Regions from separate parts of the Bacillus sp. 1A genome, predicted to be linked through region 3. Evidence: riboswitches for the same ligand, from Rfam matches in the RefSeq annotation. Region 3 holds a riboswitch; each other region holds the start of a gene.

Region 1 (6,154 bases), 3.0 Mb from region 3:
CCTTTTCTATGCAAATGGCACTTGTACTCGTGACAGGATCTGCTTTAGCAAACGCGCCTCTCATTAAAAAAGAATTAACGAAAGCGGCAAAACTACCGAAAACGAATGGACAAGGTATTATTGCCATTTCAATCGTAAGTTTACTAGGAGCATACATAAACTGGGGATTTGGTATTGTTGTATCTGTTTTATATGCAAAAGAAGTGGCCAGGCATCTTGAAGGATTAGATTATAGACTAGCAATTGCTTCTTCTTACTCTGGATTTCTCATTTGGCATGCGGGGCTTTCTGCTTCTATTCCTCTTACGTTAGCAACTGGCGGTGAAACGTTAATTAAAACGACAGCTGGAAGTATTAAAGAAGCGATTCCAATAACAGAAACGTTATTCTCACCATACGCACTTGTACCAGTTATTATTTTTCTCGTTACGATGCCTCTCATTAATAAAGCGATGCATCCAGATGAAAAACATACGATAACTGTAGATCCTAGCGTATTCCATGAAGAAGCTGCCGCTCAAGAAGTAGGAAACAATACGTTCGCTGAAAAAATGGAAAATAGCATCATTATTACACTTTGCGTTGGCTTGTTAGGTCTCATTTATATTTTCAATTACTTTTATACGAAAGGCTTTAACCTTACTCTCGATATCGTTATTTTTATGTTATTAATTGCTGGGCTTATTTTCCATCGTACTCCGATTCAATATATACGCGCTTTTTCAGATTCTACAAAAAGTGCTTCTGGTATTTTACTTCAATTTCCGTTTTATGCAGGAATTATGGGAATGATGATTGGAGCTAATGGTGAAGGACTTTCACTTGGAGGAGCTATTTCGAATTTCTTTATTAGCATTTCAAACGAAACGACTTTCCCTCTCTTTACCTTTTTAAGTGCTGGCATCGTTAATATTTTCGTTCCATCTGGCGGCGGCCAATGGGCTGTACAAGCACCTATTATGATTCCAGCTGGTGCTGAACTTGGTGTACCTGCAGCAAAAACAGCAATGGCAATTGCGTGGGGCGATGCTTGGACGAATTTAATTCAACCATTCTGGGCATTACCGGCATTAGCGATAGCTGGTTTAGGTGCTCGTGATATTATGGGATTTTGCGTTGTGAACTTACTATATGCAGGATTCATCATTAGTCTATGTTTCTTATTTATTTAAACGAAAAGCTAGTTTTATGCTAGCTTTTTTACATAATAAATCACTTATTTCCCGTGCAATTTATCACGGTCTTCCACTCTATCTCCGTAAGATATAACGCCTCACATGCAAAAAAATCTTCACATACTTTTTCAATTAAATGTGGATTTTTCTTAAGGAAATTCCACTGTAACGCTTTAGGAAGAAAATATGTTTCATATTCTTTACTTCCTCTTACCACCTCATCAACTTCTCTTTCACAAATCCCTCTTATTAGATAATCATTTCTTAATTGAATCGTCATTTGTTGAAATGTTTCGCTACATTTTTTCAATTGAAGTAAACACGTAATATACGTTCGCAAAAGTTCGTTATCATACCCACAACAGTTTAGAATACGATCGATTTCATTCATAATGTACGAGCCTTTTCTTCTATTTGTACTAACCATTTTTCCCGCTTCTCTAGTTTACTCGTTTTCACTGATTGGAAAACTGACCGTTTTATATCGCGAATACCGCAAAAACGTAAAATACCTCTCTTCATCATAATCCAATCTGCTGATCGGTATAATAATGCGACGTACCATAAAGGCGAGTCCAACGTATTAATAACCCACGCTTTCTTTCCGTTCAATAATCCTTTCGGCAGGGCACCTTCATATTTATAAGCAAATCCAGCTACGAAAATGCGATCAATAAATCCTTTTAAAATAGCAGGCATCCCCCACCACCATATCGGATAGATGAAGAGAAGCGTATCTGCCTCTTCTACTAATTTTCTATATCGCGCTGTCTCTTCCTCATTTACTAAATCACGTCTTTTCTTCTCTTCATTAAATACAAGGACTGGATCAAATTGTTCCTTATATAAATCAAGTACCGTAACCGAATGATTTGTTTCTTGTAATCCTTTTTGCACATGCTTTAATATCGCCGCATTAAAACTGGAAGGACTAGGATGGGCGTATACAATTAGTGCATTCACTACATAACAACTCCCTCTATAAGTTAAAGTTTCCCCTTCTTTAACATCTTCTCTACAATTTGTACGTTTTTCGAACTTTGTAATAAACGATTTAATACGATAAGTAATTCTTCCTTGTCTAAATCTTTCAGTTTCTCTTTCAACGTACTCTCACCAGCATCTTGAATATCATAAACAACTGCCGCCATATGCTTACAATAATTCTCATATGGACACTCGCAGCTACTTTCTGTAAAATTTTCAAGATCAATCATTACTTCATAGTTTCCTGCATTTCCAGTAACAAAAGCAAAAACTTTCTTATCATGTATTTCAACCTCTTCTACATGTCCATCTTCATAATATTCGTATCCTCTATCTACAATGTATTTCGGAATCCATTTCGTTATATCATTTAGTAAGTAAGCGTACATAACAACACCTCTTCCTTTAATTCCCTTTTGACTTCCACAACCCCTGCATGTTATTCTAATAACTGTCAAATAGCAAGTCTATATGACAAAACGACTGACACCTATTCGGCGGAGGTGTCTCTTTTCATTTGCAGCCGATATGAAGTGCCTCTTTCAGGCACATTCAATCTTTGACACTACACACTCAACACCATTCCCTTGTATCAGGCTGCTTAAGCAGTCTTTTACTCTACATACTTCAAAAAAAAGAGAGCTTAGCTCCCTTTTCCCGCCTTATAAAATACCCCTTTTTCAGTATAGAGATATTCATCAGCTAATGTAATTTTCCCATCCAGTTTCAGTTCATCTAATAGTCTTGATAAATAAAATTGATGTAACATCTTTTTCGTGAATTTTCCTTCATGATGCGAAACGATATGTTCTTGAATATCTAACAATGATATTGGCTTATCTTGCTCTATCATATATTCATAAACTGTACTACGCAGTTTTACGTATTTTTCGAGTGTCACAGTACTTCGCAACCCCTTTCTTCTTAATATAAATTTTCGTAATCGGTTTTTTTGCAACAAAAAAACCTCTCCGATAAGAAGAAGTTACGTATATATCTTCGTCTTATCTCCCAGAACAAATATGTTCTGCTGGAATTAGCACCTGCATCGCGGTTGCTGGGTTTCATCGGGCCAGTCCCTCCACCTCTCTGGATAAGAAAATATTCACTTAATTCTTACTATACGTAATTTCATTCTAATTGTCAAATAAATATAACAAATTATATTTTGTTCCTTACTGTTCATACTATACATATATAAATATGCAAGGAGGATTATGAAATGCACGAAAATGCTCGCGGATATGTCCAAAATTCTTTTCAATCATTACAAGAAGCAAAACATTGTTTAGAAGAAGCGCTACAGACTGTTGAAAAAGATTTTAATCGCGCTCGTATTGAACAATCACTTTATGCGATCGAACAAGCTATTCAACGCTGTGATTACACGGTTCATATTTTAGAACAAGATTGAAAAAACTTCCCATCATAAGGTGGGAAGTTTTTTCAAATGGCATACTTCATAATTATTACCGTTATAATTAAAAAATATACAGAATTAGCAATTTCTAAAACCCCTACTTTTATAATAGAAATTTTTTTGCCATATAACATAATTGCTCGAATGACACTCGGTATAAAAATAAGAGAACACCACGGATTGATAGCAAATACAATGATTGTTAATATAATATGATACCCCCATGATATAAGACGATACTTCGGGTTATTTTTCTCGCGAATCATCGTTTTTACATAAAATGTACTTCCTAAAAAATATAAAAATGAAATAAGCGCAATAAATAATGCTGTTTTATCTATAAGTTTCATTGAAAAATAATAACTAACTAAACCACCAATACAGAAAACAATAATCGCACTAATATCATTTAGTAATGCTCTTTCATTTTTTTGACGAGCGTAATACATATTTACAATAAATAATGGAATCATGAATACTACGAATAAAAGAATGCGCCGTTCATATAATAGAGAAATCATTCCAAATACGAACGCGATGATAAAATATACAATTGCAGCATGTAAGTACTCTTTTTTTCGTTTTTGCTTTATGTACGTAAGAAATGGATACGTAGCTAAATAGATAAAGAACCAAGCTAAAAACAATGGAATATGATACATAGTAGGTTTCCCAAGTATGACACTTAATAGAAATGGTATAACGAGCATGGCCCATGCACCGTGTTGCTTCGGAATAACTAACTTCATTAACTATACACCTCCCTTATGAAAATAGTTCTCACCTACTATTATACAAATAAATTTATATAATAACGGGTATATATTGAATCTATTTTTTGACAATAAAAAATGCTCCTTACAATATGTAAGAAGCATGAAAGAGGCAAACGAATATGTAAGTCGCGACCCTACCTTATATGAGTATGCTTTTCTATGCCGTGTTATGCTTATCTAATATGCCATATTTCTTTTTAAATCTTGTAAGAATCGTAATCCAAGACGTACTAAATAATAGTAAGAAAACAACATTTGAAATTGCATGACTCAAATCGAAATAAAAACTTGCGATATAATACGAAACGACTGCTTCCCACGTTGCCTCACGTATGAAACCGAGAAGCCCCCATAAGTTCATAATCCAGCCAAATAAAAACCCAACAAATAATCCGTATAGAAGTCTTCCCCATAGCTTTTTCATTAAAAATGTATTACGTAATAATCCAGCTATAAAACCAATCATGCCCCAAGAAAACATTTGCCACGGCGTCCACGGACCTTGTCCTAAAAAGATGTTAGATACGATAGCCGCTGTTGCACCGATCATAAAACCAGTTTCACTCCCAAACACAATTGCAGAAACGATAATGACAAATGAAGTCGGTTGTACACTTGGTAAAATAGAAAATGGTACACGGCTAACTGCTGCAATTGCCGCTAACACAGCAACGAGCACAATTTCACGTGAAACAAAAGCCTTTCTTTCAAAGCGGATATAGAAAGGTAACATAATAACAACTAATAAAAACAAACTACTTAACATGTAATAACCGTCCATGATAAGTGTAGTAAAGAGTAATGTGCCTATTATTACTGCAAAAATACATATTATGAATGCAACATATCGTTTAGACACGCTTCGTACACATCCTCCCACGTTAATGCATATGGCAATTCTTTTCGAATGAATCGATTAATAGATGTTGTATAAAAGAAGTTTCCACTAAAAAATTCTTTCGGTGCATCATTCATAATAACTGCTCCGTCAAATAACATCATGCATTGATCAACGTATTTCGCTGCAAACTCAATATCATGCGTTGCCATTACAATTGTTGTACCTTCTTTTTGCAGCTTTCTAAATAGCTCTCCTACTCTTTCTTTTTTCCACGGATCTAATCCCTTTGTCGGTTCATCAAGTAACAATAAAGTCGGCTTTGATAATAACGTTGTACATAACGCAAGTAGTTGTTGCTCTCCCCCGCTACAATCATGCGGATGGCGTTCTTTAAGCGAATACAACCAAAACTTCTTCAACATATCTTCTGCTATTTCTTTTCCTTGTTCTCCGTATAACTCACGTGCACGTTCATACACTTCTTCCCACACTGTATCAAATGTAAAATGATAATACGGATGCTGTGATACATACCCGATCCTTTTAAATCGTTCTTTCGAATCAATTTTATGTATCACTTTCCCATTCCACTTTACTTTCCCTCTTCTCGCTTTTTGCAATCCCGCTAAAATCGTCAAAAGCGTGGACTTCCCGGTACCGTTTTTTCCAACGAGAGCTACCCATTTTCCTTTTTCAATCGATACGGTTAAGTCTTGTAAAATAAGTGGACTATTTTTTTCATATTGAAACGAAATATGCTCTGCACTTAAAATAACTTCGTGTTTTTCACTTTTTGCTACTGGCTCATTCACATATGATATCTCTGAAAAGTTATTCAGTTTCATTTGCGCTTCTCGCACTGTAAACGGAATATCTTCTACATTCCATTCTAAAAACAATCTTGGAATTTGCGGAATAAATGGACGGAACTTTTCAACTTCCCACATGTTCGCTA
Region 2 (6,154 bases), 1.4 Mb from region 3:
CCACGCGCACCTAATACAACGACTTTCTTATCCCCAGCTAAACCTTCTGGACCATTTGCTGTATATTTAAATGTTTTTCCAGCTTGAGATAAATATGAAATATACGTAATTAATGGCGCTGGCACTGTGAAGTTCCATAGTGGGAACGCAAATACAACTTTATCAGCTTCTAAAAACTGATTTAAATATTGATCTACCGTTGCTACAGCCTTCTCTTCTTCAGCTGTTAACTCCATACCTTGACTACGTTTGTATCCACCTGAAATAGCGATATTTCCGTAATAAGGAAGATCTAATGCAAATAAATCTAACTCTGCAATTTCTGTATTCGGATTAGCTTCTTTATAAGTACTTACAAACGTTTCATACATTTTTGAACTAATTGCTTGCTCCGCTGGACGATCGTTTGCTTTTACAAATAATACTTTTGACATTGTTTTATTCCCCTCTACTTTTGTATTTTCTTCTTTTTTACCAAATAATGAGCTAAATAACCCCATTTTCTTCACCTAAGCTTTCTTGTCATATTCATTATTCATCATCATAAAAATTCTTATTCTAATAAAAAGTTCCAATTGATGCCTTAAGTAAAGATATTGCGAACTTTTTGTTATCTAATTACCTTATGTAAGTGATTGTAATACACACACTTACTTTAGTCAAGTAACTTTAAATAAAAAATAATATCTCGAATTAAAAGTAATAGCGCCAATACAATTAAAACACCCATTATAACTTTATTATTTGTATAATGAATACAAAGAGGGCCATTCATATTTAGAAAGGATTTACTCATGAGCACTATAGAAAAGATTCAAACTTTTATTATTCTTTTTGCTGTTACATGCGGCATCGTACTCGGACAATTTAATTTGATACATATGTATTCAGAGCAATTTATTGTCCCCTTCTTATTTTTTATGCTGTATGGATTATTCCTCAGCACTCCATTGAAAGAAATAAAAAATGGATTCCGTAATTTAAAATTCGCTGGAACGAGCCTTACCATTAATTTTGTATGGACACCTTTACTCGCTTGGGGGTTAGGTGCACTATTTCTTTCAAATCATCCAGCACTTTGGGTTGGATTTATTATGTTAATGGTTACTCCATGTACAGATTGGTACTTAATCTTTACTGAAATTGCGAAAGGAAATGTAGCACTTTCTACTGCAATTTTGCCTGTAAATTTAATATTGCAAGTACTACTCCTTCCCATTTATTTATTTTTATTTGCTGGTGTCATGAAGACTGTAGCTGTTTCTGTTTTAGTAGAAAGTATTGTTATCGTAATCGTCTTACCATTTGTACTTGCACACGCTACAAAATTCATTATGAATATACTGAAAAAAACTAAAACACTCGAGAATAAACTCATTCCGTTTTTCAGCTCTGCTCAAATCTTATTTTTAAGTTTAGCAATCGTAGCGATGTTTGCATCACAAGGTAAATATTTACTACAAAATATGAATGTCGTTTTACTATTACTCATTCCTATTCTATTGTTCTTTATCATTAATTTTTTACTAGGACAATTTATCGGACGCATGATGCGTTTATCTTATAAAGATACAGTAAGTCTAAGCTTAACAACATTAGCAAGAAACTCACCTGTTGCACTTGCTATTGCTGTAACTGCTTTTCCAGACGAACCTCTTATCGCACTTGCACTCGTTATCGGACCGTTGATTGAGTTACCGGTACTTGCTTGTGTTTCACAAGTGTTATTACTTATTAAGAAAAAACAGCAATATACATAATAAAAAACGTCCTGCTATAGGACGTTTTTTATTATTGAAAAATCTCATACAACACTTATTTCTTATTTATCATTACAAATGAAATAACCGAAACTAAAAACGTAATAATACCAATTATAATAAATAAAATAGAAGCTGAAATTGACTCTAAGAAATATCCTGTTATTGCAATTCCAACTGGAGTAGATACTAATAATAACGAACTTAAAAAACCGAAAAATCTTCCTTGCACTTCATTTGGAATTAACTTTCTATACAACACTCCAAAATATATATTACTTACCCCAAATGCAATTCCTGACAGAAAATAATAAACAGAAAATAATACCGGATTTAACGTCGTACCCATTGCAGCATTAAAAATTCCCATAATAGCAGTACATATAAAAGCAGTTGTAATCGTTTTATATGTACGAATCTTTTTAGTAATTAATGCCCCAATTAAAATTCCTATCGGTGATGCCGCAAAAACTATACTATACCACTGCATAGAAAGATCCATTTCTCTAACAACGATTACTTGCAGTGATAGCATACACGCCGCTCCAAGCAAATTAATGATTGCAGCGCTCATAAGCAACATTTTCAATGATTGATTACTTTTTAAAAGTGAGAACCCCTCTTTAAAGTCTTCATAAAAAGGCTTTTTCTTTTCTCCTTTTAATTCACGTGGAAATTTAATTTTCATTAAAATTAAAAATGATATAAAAAATGTAATTGCATCTAACATAAATACTCCATGAAAATTAAAAATACTAATTAAAAAGCTAGCCATTAAAGGAATGGCTACCGATATGATTTGTATTGAGATTTGTCTCAGCGTAATCGCCTGTTGAACATGCTTTTCTTCCACATATGTTACTAATGCTGCATTTGAAGCTGGAGTAAATAAAGCACTCCCAATTGAACGTATAATAAGTAACAGTAGTAACGGAATGTACAACATTTTATTATAAAATGCTATTACCGCAACACAAATCATAACGATACATCTCATAACATCTGCAATTATCATAAGCTTCCTTCTCGACATTCGATCTGCTAACGTCCCTGTTACAGGTGCAAACAAAATCGCCGCCATTGCAATTGCAACGTTTATCCCAGAAACAAGTAATGGAGAGTTCGTCAATTTCATTACCCATAACGGTAAAACGAGCGTAACCATAGAATTACCTATTAAAGAAATGCAACTTGCTAAGAAAAAATACGAAAAAATTTTATTGCTCCAAATACTATTACTAGCGCTATCCTCTTTTAAACCCCCAACTTGATTATTCACTATGCCCTCCGGTTTCTCCTTCTATATTTTCTTTGATTCTTTCTCTTCTGTATCACTACCTTTCTAATTCTCTATTTAAATGACAAAAAAACCTTCTTCAAAATAAGAAGAAGGTTTACTTATACCTATTTTCTTATCTATTAGGACTTTTAGATCCTACAGGATTTAGCACCTTTATATCACATAAGGTTGCTGAGGCTTCGAAGGGCCAGTCCCTCCACCTCTCTTAATAAGAAGTTTTTATACAATTATCTAAATTTATTATATATTACGCCAAAATATTTTCAACATATTTTTCCATATCTAAAATAAAAATAAGCTGATATTATACGTTACGGAAGATTGACTTTTCGTTACATTAACAGTTCCTTACTAATTAAAAATTAAAGGAAACGTAAACATAACGAAAGCTGCCCAAAGTCCGTAAATTGGTAAATACTTCGTAACGGCATCTTGGATAGCTGTTGGTCCTGATTTGTTTTGCAAGAAACGCATATAGGAAAACATAATCCAAATTAAATTTGCCCAGATCAGTATGTTTACCCCTAAAACAGCAAGTCTATTAGGTGTAATCCCGTAAGAAGAAAGTCTGAATATGATGGCTGACAAAGCCACAGTGTCAATAATAAGTGCCAGAACAATTAAGGCAAAATTGATATAATCTGAAATGTTCTTTTTCTCATCTGAGTCACTCTCAACGATAGAAAATATGGTAACGGCCAATACGCCAAGGAGTATTCCGTTGAAGACCATTAAGAAATTGCGGTCCAAGAACGGATTTTTCCCGACCCATATAACTGTTATAAGATAGATCAACAATGTGATTAGGACAAGAGGACTAAAAATTTTAGATATGTATGGTGTAATATTTTTAGCAAGTTTAAGATTCATTGATACTAAATATGCAGCCACAATAGCGAGAGCAGCAGCACCAAATAACACAACATTACTAAAATAGAATTCTCCTATATCCAAGTCAACGAAGCTAAATAACTTCATGGTGAATACTGCTAATACCATTCCGCTCACGGCCATACTCGCGTAGAGAAGACAATATTCTAAATTAAATTTAATATAAGCTAATCTTGTACTACCTTTTGAATATTCATTTCCTGTAAACGCAATCCCTACTAAAACCCATAACATTATAGGAAAATGTAAATAAGCAAGGATACTGCTGTCTTTATAATTTAATGGCAACATATTAAGATACAATCCGGAAATTAGTAACAACGCCGCAAGGAAATAAATAATACTTTTTTTCGGAGTATTATTGTAAATAAAATAAGCAGCAATAAAGGGAATTACACCAAAAGCCAAGTTAATTGGAGCAATTGCTTCCTGCTCGACAAAGTGGAAAATGATTCTGGTGCTTAGTCCAGCTAGAATAGCTAACATACCCATGAATAAGAAACCTTTTTGAAACAGCGATATTTTTTCTTTATTTGCCGTCTCCTTGAAATGCAATCTTTCGTACCAAGCAGCTAGTACCTGAGAATCAGGTTTTTCATCCCATGCTTGTGAGAATGACTTTTTAAAAACTTTCGGGTCTTTTCTATACATTCTCTCCAACTCATGAGGGTTATCCATATTTTCAATAATAAAATTGTTAATGTCCATATTTATACCTCCTCTAATTACAAAAACAACATTTTTATCTTTTCCATAAAAAGCACCACACTTATTTATTCTGTTTTTGATTTTAATATAAAATTTATCGTTTTACAATAAATTTTTATTATTTAAGATGTTTTTTTATTGCATACTTTCAAATACATCAGTATAAGCTACTCTCAATTTCTCTTAATTACTTTTTTCCTTTTATATAAAAGAAATGATATAGATAATATAAACGTCCTATTTAAATACTATTTTTATATTTAGCATACAAAATCCTGTAATTACAAAATAAAAAAAGCATGACATAAAATTGTCATGCTTTCTCTTTTTTATCCATATTTTTCAAACTTAACCTTTTATTTATTAAAACTACTTAATTCTCAAACACAAAATTAATCTTATTATCTTTCCACTCTAACTTCGCATCAAACGTTTTCTCACCTTTTTTAAAGCCTTTAATTAAATCTGTCTTTTCACCTTTTAAAAGCTTTGTCATATTCTTTTGCGAAATTGTTTTACTTAATATTTTCTTTGAGATGGTAAAATTACATTGTGTCGTGTTGTAGTTAGAACAACCGTAAAACGTTGACTTATCAATCACATCGCCATCACACTTTTTACAGCTACCTACCTTTTTACCTGTTGTAAATTTCGATCCATTTCGCTCAATCGATTCAACGTGTAATCCAGTGAAATCCCATTTCTCCGACATTTCCACTGCATCTTCAATAATTTTCGCTGATAGCTTTTTCGTTTGTTCCATAAATGTAGCTGGTGATGCTGTGCCTTCACCAATTTCCGCAAGGCGCTGCTCCCATTTCGCTGTCATTTCTGGTGAAGCTAGTATTTTATCACCGATTGCAGTAATTAATACTTTCCCTTTATCGGTTGCGTACACTTGGTTCTTCTGCACATCTATATATTTACGGTCTTTCAGCATCGTAATAATACCTGCACGCGTTGCCTCAGTACCTAAACCTTCTGTTTTCTTTAATACTTTCTCCAGCTCTTCATTCTCTAAATACTTACCGGCCGTTTTCATTAACGTAATAAGTTGTCCTTCTGTATAACGCTTCGGCGGCTGTGTTTTTCCTTCTTTCACTTTTACCTTTACAACTTTTCCCAGTTCACCTTCTGCGACAATTGGAAGAATTGTTTCGTCATCTTTATCGTCTTGGAAAATAACTTTACGCCAACCTTCTTGAATTTGCTGTTTTCCTTTTGAAATGAATTCAGCACGTTCATCTACAAGAGTTGTAATCGTTGTGTAGTCAAAGATTGCTACTTCATAATGCGCCGCAATCAGTCTTCTTACGATCATATCGTAAATTTTCTTTTCATCACCTGATAGTTTGCTTGGGTTTGTAACTTGCTCTGTCGGTATAATTGCGTAGTGATCTGTAACTTTTTTTTCATTCACATAACGCTTATTATTCATAATCGATTCAACTGGAGCTGGTAATAACCCTTTATATTCATCAAACTGACTTAACTT
Region 3 (6,154 bases):
GAATGCGACGGTAACCATAACGACCTTCATTCTCCTCATAAATCGCTTTAATCTCCGCTTTCAAATCGGCGTCTACATCTGGGCGATTCATTTTTTTTACTAAATCATAATACGTGCTTCGTGGAATACCAGCTAGCTCCACGAGTGCCTTCACCAAATATTTATGCCTTAATTCATAGACTACTTGCGCTTTATCTTGTTTTGTGATTTTTCCTTGTTTTGAACTAAGGCATTCAACTTTTTTAAGTACTCATTTTCCATTTCAAGCTGTTTAATACGTGCTTCAAGTGCTTCGACTGACCCTTCAGCTAAAGCTTGTTTTAATTGTTTATTTGAATCTTTTTTCATGGATAAACGCCCCTTTTTCTTAGATTGAAGGGCATCAATTCCTTGTGTTTCCAGTTGTTTTTTCCAAACAGAAATCGTTGAAGGGGCAGGAATGTTAAAGATAGCTGCCGTCTCAAATAAGGACATACCGTTTTCAATCATAAAGTTTAGTACGTCTAGTTTAAATTGTTGTGTGTAATTTGTACATCGTTTTAGAAAAGCTTCCACACCATTTTGCTTATATTGGTTTACCCAATTCAAAATGATTGTGCCACTTATACCGATCGCTCTACCCATTTCTCGATAACTTTCATTTCCGTTCAAATAACGTAGAACGATTTGTATTTTTTCATCAGCTGTAAATTTAGCCATAGAAAAACTGCACCTCCAATTGTTAGACTGTGTCTAACAATTGGGGTGCAGTTCAACTCTCACTTGTGCTCTTTTTCGTATACTTCAAACAACATATCTCGAAACAATGTATTTAAACTCTCAATATCGATTCCTGATCCCTTTTCAATTCCTTTTACATATTGCTGATAGTAATGAATTTGTTCTTCTAAAAATTGATTCAACACCTCAATTTTTAATCCAACATCTAATTCAGTACCTGCCTTTTTCTTTATTAACAACTGTTCAATTTCATTTAATACGCTACGTTCTAACGATAATTCTGTAATCAATCGATCGAATTCTACAGGTGGTAAAGTTGTTTTCTCCTCTAGCCACTTACAAGCTAAAATAGGACGCAATACATAAAAGTATTTTTTCAATTTTACGTTCTCACCTTGCAAAAATTCACGATAATTTTTTGAAGCCATATGTAAGTAATGATATATCGTTGCTTTTGGATCAAAGTGCTTATCACTCATTTGCTGAAGCTGTTCTGGAAAATGAGAGTTTTTCGAATAGAAAATCGGTGATCGAATCCATTCGAGTAAAGCTGGGTTTGACTTTGCGAATAACTGTAATGCCTTTTTAATATCCCATCCGCTTATATCTAAATCATCACTAATCGGATACTCAATTACATCTCGTTTATCATGAATTGATAAATACCACTCTACCGGATGCATATAAACAAATCTAACATCATAATCACTATCTTTCGATGGAAATCCCCAAGCACGACTCCCTGATTCCACTGCAAATAAAATTTTCACATCATTCTCTTGTTCAATTCTTGCTAACTCCACTCTAATTTTCTCTCTCATTTCATACCCTCTCCATTTTTTGATTATTTCCTTGGAAATTCGACAAATATACTGCTAATTTTACTACATACTAAAATAGCTGTCAGAAAATTCCCGACAGCCTACTAAAATCCTTTATTTTTTACTTGTTCTTTTCTGTTACACTAACCGCAATTCGTTCAAACTCTTTTTGAATCTCCTCTTTATATGCATCTACTTTTGAAAAATCCATAGCAGCAATATATATTCGTTCTAATTTATCACGAACTGATTTCGCTTTCGCTAAGAAAGACATCGCCTCATTCATTTTCGCTTTATATTGAATCGACACGTCACGAATTTCTGTCGCATACTTCTCATCTGTCCCTGGTGTCACAATCAAGGCATACATATCTATAATTTCATCACCTTCGCGGCTCGGAAAATATTCATGTGGTGCGGTGCTATCAAAAATTGCAAACCCTAATTCTCTTACGATAACCATATCAAGACTATTGGGATCAAATCCACAATGATATACTTCAACTTCAAATCCTTTTTCTTCTGCTGCCTTAGCTAATTTTTTAAGCATTGTTGATTTCCCAGAGCCTGGGCGTCCTTTTATAAAATAACGATGTGGTAATTCCTCTGTTAAATTAGGAACAAAATCAACTGCTCCTTTCGGTGTAGCTGCCCCTAAAAACCGATGTTTCACAAGCGATTGTTTCCCGCCTTTATCTGTAAATAACTTCTGAATCAGCTGATCGGTTAGTTCATTTGCTTTATTAAAATCAATATTATTAATATATATTTTCTCCCACTCATCATGTATAACTAGTGCCTCGTTAAAACAAGCGTAAGCAGTTTGAAAAGCCTTGCTTGCTTCTGAAACAAATCGTTCAATTTCCACCTTCTGCTTTCTTAATTTATTTGAGTCCCAAGCAACCCCTAAATTAATATACTCTTCGACAACTCCTGGCATTTTCGGCTCAATAACATGCGGTGATGTTCCATCAACAATTCCTACTTTTAACTTCGGGATAATTACACCATCAACCGATTTATTATCAGAAGAACAGTGTAAAAATTCAATATCATATCCTTTTTCAACCCACTCACGACCTATTGCTTTGATTAAAGAAGATTTCCCGGTTCCAGGACCACCCTTTAAAATAAATAACCTGTTTAGCCCTTTTAAATTCTCGTCGTATAAATTATGAAATCCTCTAGCTGTATTTCCACCAGCGTAATAATTCAATACATTCCCTGTCACTGCACTCACTCCTTCGCAGCATTCTATTTACATAAGCTACAATATGCGAGCAACTTTATTTGGGTGAATACCTATTTTGTATTGCACGAAAAAAGGAAATGAATTACAATTTAAAAGTAGTGAATATTCAGAAATAAAAACTTAATATGTCTTTATCAAGAGAGGCAGAGGGACCGGCCCTTTGACGCCCAGCAACCTCAGTTTATACAAACTGAATAGGTGCTAATTCCTGCAAAATGCATTGCATTTTGAAAGATAAAACGTAACTATTGTGTGCAAAACTCATCTTTCTTGATTATGAAAGGTGAGTTTTTTTATTTCAAAACATATATTGGAGGTATTAAAAATGAAAGTAATTGACCTATCACAAACATTTGAAAACAATATGTCCCAATTCCCTGGAACACCAAAAATCAATTTAGGAGCCATTACAAGCGTTGAAGAGACAGGCTATCAAGTTACAGATTTTCATTCTGTCGTTCATGTTGGCACGCATTGTGATGCTCCTGCTCATTTCAGGCGCAACGACTATTGATCAATTACCCCTAGATCAATTTGTAGGCGAAGCTGTTCTTATTGATGTAACTCATGTACAAGAACGAAAACTACCTAAAGAAGTATTACACAACGCTGACATAAAAGAAGGTGATATTGTCATTTTCCATTCCAATCTATCTACGAAATGGAATACAGAAGCATATGAGAAAGAAGCTTTTTATCTTTCTGAAGAATTAGCTGAAGAACTAGTTCAATTAAAAGTAAAATCTGTCGGTTTAGATTTCATCTCTCCTGATGAGGTAACGACAGAAACATCGCCAATTCATCACATACTACTTGGGAATAATATTTATTTAATCGAAAACTTAACCAACTTAGATGCAATTAACACGAAACGTTTCTTTTTCTCAGCGGCACCTTTAAAAATTAAAGATAGCGACGGTGCTTTCGCAAGGGCATTCGCTGTAATTTTTTAAACAAACTATAAAAAAAAGCAAAGATCATCATTGACCTTTGCTTCTATTTTTTTTATTTAAACTAAGAAAGAATTGCTCAACACGAGGACGTAACCAAGCTAAATAATCTTTCTCTTTCTTCTTTGTACAAGCTATTTCTTCGCCATCTACCATTCCGACAAGCTCTAGCTCTAACAGTTGCCTCGTAAATGCTAACATATTTATTTCTTCGTCTGGATACTCTTCTTTTAATTTCTCCTCAATTTCCCCCAATAAAAAACCGTCACGCATCATTGCCAATGCATCAATCCAAAGTGGCGGCATTTCATATTTTTCTCCTGTAATTGTATCTTTTACAATATAATTCTTTTGCTCTTTTCGAAATTGAATCGTGTGTAAACATACAGTCGAATTTAATGTTAATTCCATCATACCACCTCTTTCATAATATCTGCATAGAAAAAAGGATGCGCGTGCACCCCTTCTTTCTCTAACACTACCGAACCGTTACATGAATAACAAATCTCATGTCGATATTTTCCTCCATTATAAACGAAGTATTTTATAAAAAAAACCCTTCTTGAAACATTTTATAAAATGTTTATATTTACACAACAAGAACACTTTTCTGAAAAATATTTTTCTCTAGCACATTATGCTGTCGTTAAAAAAATCTCTACTTTCGTTCCAATTCCTACGCTACTTTGAATTGCGATACTTCCTTGATGCTCCTCAATGATTTTATATGTAATCATTAACCCCAGTCCCGTACCATTCTCCTTTGTTTTGTAAAAAGCTTTATCGATTTTCCCTAACAAATCCGTTAATTTTTTTAAATACTTTTAAAGCTTCTCTTTCCTCATATATCAAGCTTTTAAATTTGTTCATATAAATACTCCTCATACTCAATACAAAAGCTCTACATATTATCTCCTTAAATTATAAGTATGAAATTGCTTTCAGGGTAAGATGTAACCTTATCATACGAAAAGGAAGGAGATTTCCCCTTCCTTTTCGTCACAACTTATATCCATCTTACCCGATCATGTAGCAATCCATCCGTAAAGTCATTTCCGCCCACTACAAAATCCTTCATATATAAATTCAAATATTCTCCGTACTTACTCTCTGTATTTAATAATAATTCCTCTACATAATAGGCACCTTGTTTAAAGTTATCGAACAGTAAACTACACAAGCCAGCATAAATTCCGCATCCTACTTGGAAGTAAGTCGCATTCGTTTTATATTTATGAAAAACTTGACTGCTATTCATCACGTTATACATATATGTCTCACTATTTTCATAAACGAGTAATACACCTACTAGATCCTCGCCCGCAATCTCTTCTTCGGCTGGATTAAATACTTTACGATTCCAACTCCATAAATCTTCTACTTGATCTAAGTTCTGTCTAATTACATTAGTCGTATACTCATTAATTCGGTAAAGAAAACCCACTTCCATATTGAAGTTTTTTCCTAAAATTAAAACTTCCTCATGTGGCATTAAACAGCCATAAAACTCTTTCTCTCCTAACTTTACTTTATACTCTGAAGCATATACATCTTCATAAAAATAAAGGGGACGATGATGACTCATATACATCGGATAACTCCATATCGCTTCATCTAGAAATCGCTCTACTGCCCATGAAGCATAAAGTGTATGAGGCTTTATCAGTGCTGTATCATTCAAAAATGACGTATCATGTTCTACTATATAGCATGCTCTTGGCTTCTCCTGTGGACGTTCCTTCATAAGTTCAACGACCATCCATTGAACAACACCTGGATTCATACCTGAGCCTATAATTGCTTTTGTATTTGTAAATTTCTCTTTCTCCTTCTCAAACCTCGTATATCTTTCCGTAAGCTGAAAGCCGATTAAACTATCGTCCTGATCTACTGCCTCATTTTCCAAAGCTGAATTAATATAAAAAATTCCAAGTTCATTACAACAGCTTAAGACTCTGATCGTATCTGCACCCGAAACATCAATAACAACACCCGTACTTTTTTCTTTCAAATGTTGTTTGAATTTCACTACATCTTGAAGGTCGATTTCATATAAAAACAATTGATCTTTCAAATTTGGAAACAACTCACCATAATAAGCCCTATCTTTTTGTTTTATATCAACCAAATGAAATGTAACATTCTTTATCGCTTCATAAATCGGGTCTTTTTCATTTGCTATCGCTTGATTTAAAATTGCTAAAACTGCTTTTGCTGCTCCACCAGCACTACCAAGTAATGTAATCGATAACGAATTTGGAAACTGCTCCACAAACAAAACTCCTTTAATATATTAGTTGAGCAGTTCTCCCACAAAAAAATAAATTGAATATATAAAAAATGGCTCGTACATATTTTTTATAATTTTGCACAAGATTTCCTCTTCAAAGGTCACACTAACACATTTATAT
Region 4 (6,154 bases), 2.2 Mb from region 3:
TAAGTAAAAGCACTCATTTGAGAGTGCTTTAAAATGGATACCAAAAGTTTTGAAATACATGTAACTTTAAATACACTGCAACAATGAAAATAAAAATACCTACAAATAAAGCAATGAAATCCCCGCTTTTCGCTTTATTTGTATAAAACCACGTTCGTGTATTCTTCTTTCCAAATCCTCTTAAATCCATTGCATTTGAAACTGTATCGATTCTATCTAGTGAATGAATAATTAAAGGCCAAAAAATTAAGACACGGTTTTTCATACGAATCCATAAACTTGCTTCTCCTTTTTCAAAAGCTACTCCTCTCGTCTCTTGTGCATGTTTAATAACTTTATATTCGGACTGAATATCAGGTATGTAACGTAATGCAATATTTATTGCATATGTAATCTTATAATGAATTCGAAATTTACTTAAGCTACTCACAAATTTGCTTGGATCAGTCGTATATATAAAAATAAGTGTAAATGGTAATAACGTAAAATATTTTAATGAAAGTGTAGCTGCATAAAATAATGTTTCATATGTAATTGTTGCATATCCAATATGTAAAAACGAAGTATATGATTCGGTTAATTCAGATCCATGAGTTGGTGTAATAAATAAAATCATGACAGAATTTAATAAACTAAATGTAAATATAACAGTAAAAACAAGGCAAATTTTACGAAATGGGATTTTAGCAACTAGAAGTCCGATACATCCAATCATAAATACAAATAGCAATATACGAAAATCAAAAAACAAAAAAGTAAGTGTCATACAAAAAATAAATAACAACAATTTCACTGCTTCATCCATGCGATGAAAATATGTACTATACACCTTCCTCCCTCCTAATATCCTCAAAATAATGTTCCATAAACCTTTCAGGATATGAAATTCCACTAAATTTAACTAGTTTGAATAAAGAACTTTCCCTTAGGTTCGCCCTTTGTAACGTTTCTGTATCCCCTAATACAACGCACGCGGAATTATTCGCAATAATTTCCCCTTCATCTAGAACAATCGCTCTGTCTGCATATTCTAAAGCGAGATTCATATCATGTGTGATAAAAATAAAAGATATTCCCTTTACAGCTAGTTTTCTAATAAACGACATAAACTGTTTATAATGATAATAATCTTGTCCCGCTGTCGGTTCATCTAATATGATAAGTTTCGGATTTGCTATTAGTACAGATGCAATCGTTACTCTCTTCTTTTGTCCATAACTTAATGCCTGAATTGGCCAATTTCGAAATGGATACAAACCACAAAGTTTTAATGTTTCTTCCGCTCTAAGCTTAATTTCTTCCTTTGAAACCTTTTTTAATTTTAATGAAAATGAAACCTCTTCTATAACAGTAGGTTGTGTAATCATCTGATTTGGATTTTGCATCACATAACATATAACCTCACCACGTTTACGAATAGACCAAGAATTGATATTTACTTCATCAAATACAATCCTATCATTTTTTGTTTTGTTTATGCCTATAAGACTATGAGCTAATGTTGATTTACCGGCTCCATTATGGCCCAAAAGTGCTACAATTTCACCTTCATATATAGAGAAATTTACATTGTCCAATACTTTTTGTTTATTAGGATAGGAGAATGACAAATTCTCTACTTTCAATAATTCTTTTTTTGTAGGAGTACCTTTAAAAGAAACTTGCTTCTCCATCCACTCATCTATTACGCTACGAACACTTTCTCTTTGAAGATTTTCAAGCGGGTAATATATTACGTCATTATTACCATCAAACGGCAATTTCTTTAATACTTCTACGTACATAGGCTCTCTTAAGCCGATAGATGGTAATATATTTGACGCTAAAATCTCTTCTGGTGTCCCTATCGCAACAATTTCCCCTTCATTCATTAAAATGATTTTATCTAAATCCAGGTTTAACATTTCTTCTATTCGATGTTCAATAATTACAATTGTTTTATTATATTGTTTATGTATGCCTTTAATAAGTTCTATCGTATGTAAACTACTTGCTGAATCTAAATTTGCTAACGGTTCATCGAACAATAATATATCAGCATTTGTTGTTAACAAACCTGCTAAAGAAACAGTTTGTTTTTGCCCTCCTGATAATTCATGTGGACTTTGTTTATGAAAAGCATGCATCTTTACCTTTTTTAATGAGTCCGAAACAATCTTTTTCATATCATCTTGATTTACACATTCATTTTCTAAATAAAAAGCTACGTCCTCTTCTACTGTAAGACCAATAAATTGAGCATCTTGATCTTGCAAAATTGTTCCTACCTGTTTACTCAGTTCAAAAACACTCTCTTTCCTCGGGTCTTTTCCGGCAATTAAAATATTACCAGTACTAATCCCTTCATAAGAAAAGGGGATTAGCCCATTTATACAATGAGCTAACGTTGACTTCCCTGAACCACTCCGTCCAGCAATTAGTACTTTTTCTCCAGGGTATATATGAAATGTAATGTCTTTTACAGTAGGCTGCGCAGCATGTTCATATTGAAAGCTGAATTGTTCAAAAGAAATGATTGGTTGCATGTTAACATCCCTACTTTTCAATTTTTAAATGTGTATGTTTCTTATTAGATTTAGCTAGACCTATTGTAATTGGCAATCCAAGAACTAAAAATACAATAACATCAGCAATTGTTGCTCCTAATACTTGTATAACAATTTTGTCAAATGGTTCTCCCATCACAATAACATCGAATGCCCCAGCAAATATAATAGCAATGACAATACCAATTAACCCAGTAATGGCTAAATAAGAAATATCCCGCTTATTATACGTCCCGTTTTTCACACTAAAGCTAACTCTTTTTTGAATGAGGCCCATTGCAAAGCCGATAATGCCTGAACTAATAACCCAACCCCACCAAATACCCCAACCAGCGATTGTATCTGTTACGGTATGACCGATAAGTCCTATTAAAAGTCCTGCCACTGGACCAAATAACGCTCCAAAAACGGTTAAAATAGCTAATGCAGGTTTAATAAATGTATTGGGTGCAATAGAAAATCCCCAAAGTCCTAATATCCCGTATAATGCTGCTCCAATTCCGATTGCTACTACTAACTTTGTTGATAATTTGTTCATTACAATCCCCCTCCCGTATTAGTCAACTTTTATTACTCTATATTTATTTTGAAAATGAATTATGCATCGACACTCCCTTTCTATACAACAAAAAATGACCCCTTACATAAGAGGTCATTTTCTTCACGTTCAAGAATCCTCTTATCTTCCAAAAAACACATCGTGTCCTCTGCGGAATTAGCACCTTCCTATAAATTTATATAGGGGTTGCTGAGGTTTCATAGGGCCGTTCCCTCCACCTCTCTGGATAAGTATTAATTTGTAATTCGTATTATGGCACTAATAAGTATAAATTTCAACACTTTTCTAATTATTTTTATTTTTCGTTTAACGGTACATTTAAATCATTGTATTCTTATCGGAATTGTGAAATAATGAATTCAAAATAGTTACGGGAGGAATGTACGATGAAAGTAATCGGTTTAATTGGTGGACTAAGTTGGGAATCTACATCGTTATACTATAAACATATTAATACACTTACACTCTCTCAATATGATCAAAATGCGAAGCTTGTTTTATATAGCATGGACTTTGGTGAAGTAACTACTTTATTACAAAATCATCAATATGAAGAAGTGAAAAACGAATTAGTCACAGTTGCAAAAAAGGTTGAAAAATCCGGAGCTGATTGTTTATTAATGTGTTCCAATACGGTCCATTTATTTGCTGAAGAAGTAGAAAATGCAATATCTATTCCACTTCTTCACATTGGTGATGTAAGTGCTAAAGAAATGGTAGAACAGAATATAAAGCGTATCGGACTATTGGGTACGAAACAAACGATGGAACAAGACTTCTATAAATCACGTCTAGCAAATTTTAATATTGAGACAATCATCCCAACTGAAGAGGAAAGAAATTTTATTCATCATGTTATTTTAAATGAATTAAGTAAAGGAATTATTTCAAAAACATCAAAAGAAAAACTTTTACAAATCACAAACTCATTAATTCAAAATGGCGCAGAAGGTATATTGCTAGGCTGCACTGAAATACCATTACTCATTTCCCAAAACGACCTTACTGTACCTGTTTTTGATACCGCTTTTTTACATGCAAATACTGCTGTGCAGTTTGCAGTATAATAATATAAAAGCATAAAGGTAGTGCCTCTATGCTTTTATATTGTCTAAACTATTTATTTAAAAGAGATGTAATCACTGCAATTGCTTCTTTTGAACCACCACATTCTAAAAAACTATCATTCAGTTTTCGTATACCATGCTTATACTTTTTATTTGAAAGAACATCTGTTACCGCTTCTTTTAACGTTTGCACATTAACATTCTCTTTCAATAACCGATGTGCTGCTTCAAGTTCAGTTAATCTTTGCGCTATCATTGGTTGGTCTTTATCATGTGGAATAATGACAAATGGAACATTAAAATAAATAGCATCGTGTACGCTGTTCATGCCGCCATGTGTAATAAAAACATCTGCTTCACTTAATATTTCTGATTGGGGTACGTATGAAGCAATTATAAAATTGTCTGGCGCTTTCTTAATTTTAGAACGATCATTTCTATCACCAATTGCCATTACAACTATTCCATCAAAATCCGAGAAAGTATCAATGCACGTATTAAAGAATGGTTCAAGCCCTTCAAGCAGTGTCCCCATTGAAATATATATAACTTCTTTACCTTTAAGCAATTCAAGTGGAAACTCTACATTTGTTTTACGATTTGAAATACTAGGACCAATAAAAATGTTATTTCTTCCAAATAAATCGCTATTAGGTTGAAAATAGCGACTTGTGTACACAAGAGTAATATCTCCCTTGTTATGCATAAATTGAAGATTATTTTTAGGCGTTACTCCAAATTCATGTTCCATTTGATATAGTAACTGTTCAGAAATTTTATCAGGTTGGAATGGTATTTCTGCATTTGGATGAAAAGGTAATGTTTCCAAAAAATTTGGAGGAATTAAAAATATAGGAGAAGAAACTATGCCTGGAATATGTAAATACTCCTTTACTAACTCTCCAGCGCCAAATATATCATAAATTACGAAATCAAAATGTATGTTTTCACATAATTGTTTCGTAATTTCTAATATATATAAAGAAGTTTGAACATGTACACGAAAGAAAGAATTCAGCCCATCTGGAGTTTCAGAATCAATAGAAATCTCCTTTAATAAATCTGGATGTGTATATACAGTAGCTCCCAAATCTTCAATTCTGCCTTTAAATTGTTCTGTCGTAATATAATGTACGTGATCACCTCGTTCAGTATAGGCTTTGACTAAACTTAATGTAGGATTTACATGTCCCTCTGCTGGAAAATTAACCACTAAAATATTTAGCACTTATTTCTCACTCCTTACATTTCAATTCGCTTATTAAGCATACTGTAATTATTACCGTCAACCTTCACCTAATAGTCCTAATATGCTTGCTACTTTAGGTTGATAAATAATTGTTAGTGATTAAATTAAAAAAGGCATCTACATAAGTAGATGCCAAACCGTGATAAGGAGTGTTCTGTGAGGTTAGAATAAGCATTTCAGCTTGTCCTATGCTATCAATATATGATTTATTTTATAAAATGTGAATAATTGATAGAATGATTTTACCTCTCTATCACCCATTTTGAACCTATTTCTAAATAAGTCGATTCTAGTTTCTGTACTATTTCATATGTTTTTAACCTTCTTGAGAGCTATCTATTTTTATAGTTTCTCCAGTCAATCTCTTATTTTTCAATTCAAAATAAGCATCTAAAACTTCTTTTCCAATATCAGAGTTAATACCAGATTTATCATTAATAACCCACGGCACAACTACAGAGAATGCTACTTCAGGATTATCATACGGCGCATATCCTGCTAACGTTAAATTATAACATTCTCTTCGCTCACCTTTTTCATTTCTTCCAATATCACTTTCTCCACCGTATACTGTCTGTGCTGTCCCTGTTTTACCTGCTGGCTTATAAGATGCTTTTTGGAACGCCCTTACTCCTGTTCCATCACCTTCTTGGAATACCTTTCTAAATCCTTCTTTTACTTGATTTATATATTCCTCTTTCATATCTATCTTATTTAAAACGATTGGTTCTAC

What was found. Region 3 has a riboswitch for S-adenosylmethionine ahead of ACUN0F_RS31625 (cyclase family protein). Riboswitches for the same ligand answer to the same signal wherever they lie in the genome.
Region 1: it holds a riboswitch for S-adenosylmethionine, as region 3 does, so the genes downstream of both, ACUN0F_RS16440 (hypothetical protein) here and ACUN0F_RS31625 (cyclase family protein) in region 3, are expected to answer to the same signal.
Region 2: it holds a riboswitch for S-adenosylmethionine, as region 3 does, so the genes downstream of both, ACUN0F_RS24220 (MFS transporter) here and ACUN0F_RS31625 (cyclase family protein) in region 3, are expected to answer to the same signal.
Region 4: it holds a riboswitch for S-adenosylmethionine, as region 3 does, so the genes downstream of both, ACUN0F_RS20130 (ECF-type riboflavin transporter substrate-binding protein) here and ACUN0F_RS31625 (cyclase family protein) in region 3, are expected to answer to the same signal.

The regions. Positions count from the first base shown of each region.
Region 1 covers NZ_JBQYLZ010000001.1:3,228,651-3,234,804, reverse strand. Annotated here, with positions in the region: gene ACUN0F_RS16460 (short-chain fatty acid transporter) at 1-1,172, shown strand, start outside; gene ACUN0F_RS16455 (group-specific protein) at 1,213-1,566, opposite strand; gene ACUN0F_RS16450 (NAD(P)H-dependent oxidoreductase) at 1,563-2,138, opposite strand; gene ACUN0F_RS16445 (SWIM zinc finger family protein) at 2,162-2,551, opposite strand; gene ACUN0F_RS16440 (hypothetical protein) at 2,806-3,123, opposite strand; SAM riboswitch class I at 3,164-3,262, opposite strand; gene ACUN0F_RS16435 (hypothetical protein) at 3,385-3,576, shown strand; gene ACUN0F_RS16430 (YwiC-like family protein) at 3,609-4,331, opposite strand; gene ACUN0F_RS16425 (ECF transporter S component) at 4,516-5,217, opposite strand; gene ACUN0F_RS16420 (ABC transporter ATP-binding protein) at 5,190-6,154, opposite strand, start outside.
Region 2 covers NZ_JBQYLZ010000001.1:4,733,619-4,739,772, forward strand. Annotated here, with positions in the region: gene ACUN0F_RS24210 (FMN-dependent NADH-azoreductase) at 1-500, opposite strand, end outside; gene ACUN0F_RS24215 (arsenic resistance protein) at 795-1,760, shown strand; gene ACUN0F_RS24220 (MFS transporter) at 1,816-3,039, opposite strand; SAM riboswitch class I at 3,170-3,275, opposite strand; gene ACUN0F_RS24225 (DUF4153 domain-containing protein) at 3,412-4,659, opposite strand; gene topB (DNA topoisomerase III) at 5,033-6,154, opposite strand, start outside.
Region 3 covers NZ_JBQYLZ010000001.1:6,180,316-6,186,469, forward strand. Annotated here, with positions in the region: one part of gene ACUN0F_RS31610 (IS3 family transposase) at 1-246, opposite strand, end outside; one part of gene ACUN0F_RS31610 (IS3 family transposase) at 246-699, opposite strand; gene ACUN0F_RS31615 (nucleotidyltransferase domain-containing protein) at 759-1,541, opposite strand; gene ACUN0F_RS31620 (PRK06851 family protein) at 1,663-2,772, opposite strand; SAM riboswitch class I at 2,922-3,034, shown strand; partial or broken gene ACUN0F_RS31625 (cyclase family protein) at 3,119-3,746, shown strand; gene ACUN0F_RS31630 (hypothetical protein) at 3,774-4,154, opposite strand; partial or broken gene ACUN0F_RS31635 (ATP-binding protein) at 4,379-4,540, opposite strand; gene ACUN0F_RS31640 (S-adenosylmethionine decarboxylase related protein) at 4,750-6,015, opposite strand.
Region 4 covers NZ_JBQYLZ010000001.1:3,939,260-3,945,413, forward strand. Annotated here, with positions in the region: gene ACUN0F_RS20120 (energy-coupling factor transporter transmembrane component T family protein) at 29-829, opposite strand; gene ACUN0F_RS20125 (ABC transporter ATP-binding protein) at 822-2,525, opposite strand; gene ACUN0F_RS20130 (ECF-type riboflavin transporter substrate-binding protein) at 2,536-3,084, opposite strand; SAM riboswitch class I at 3,223-3,338, opposite strand; gene ACUN0F_RS20135 (aspartate/glutamate racemase family protein) at 3,492-4,172, shown strand; gene ACUN0F_RS20140 (macrolide family glycosyltransferase) at 4,222-5,400, opposite strand; gene ACUN0F_RS20145 (peptidoglycan D,D-transpeptidase FtsI family protein) at 5,738-6,154, opposite strand, start outside.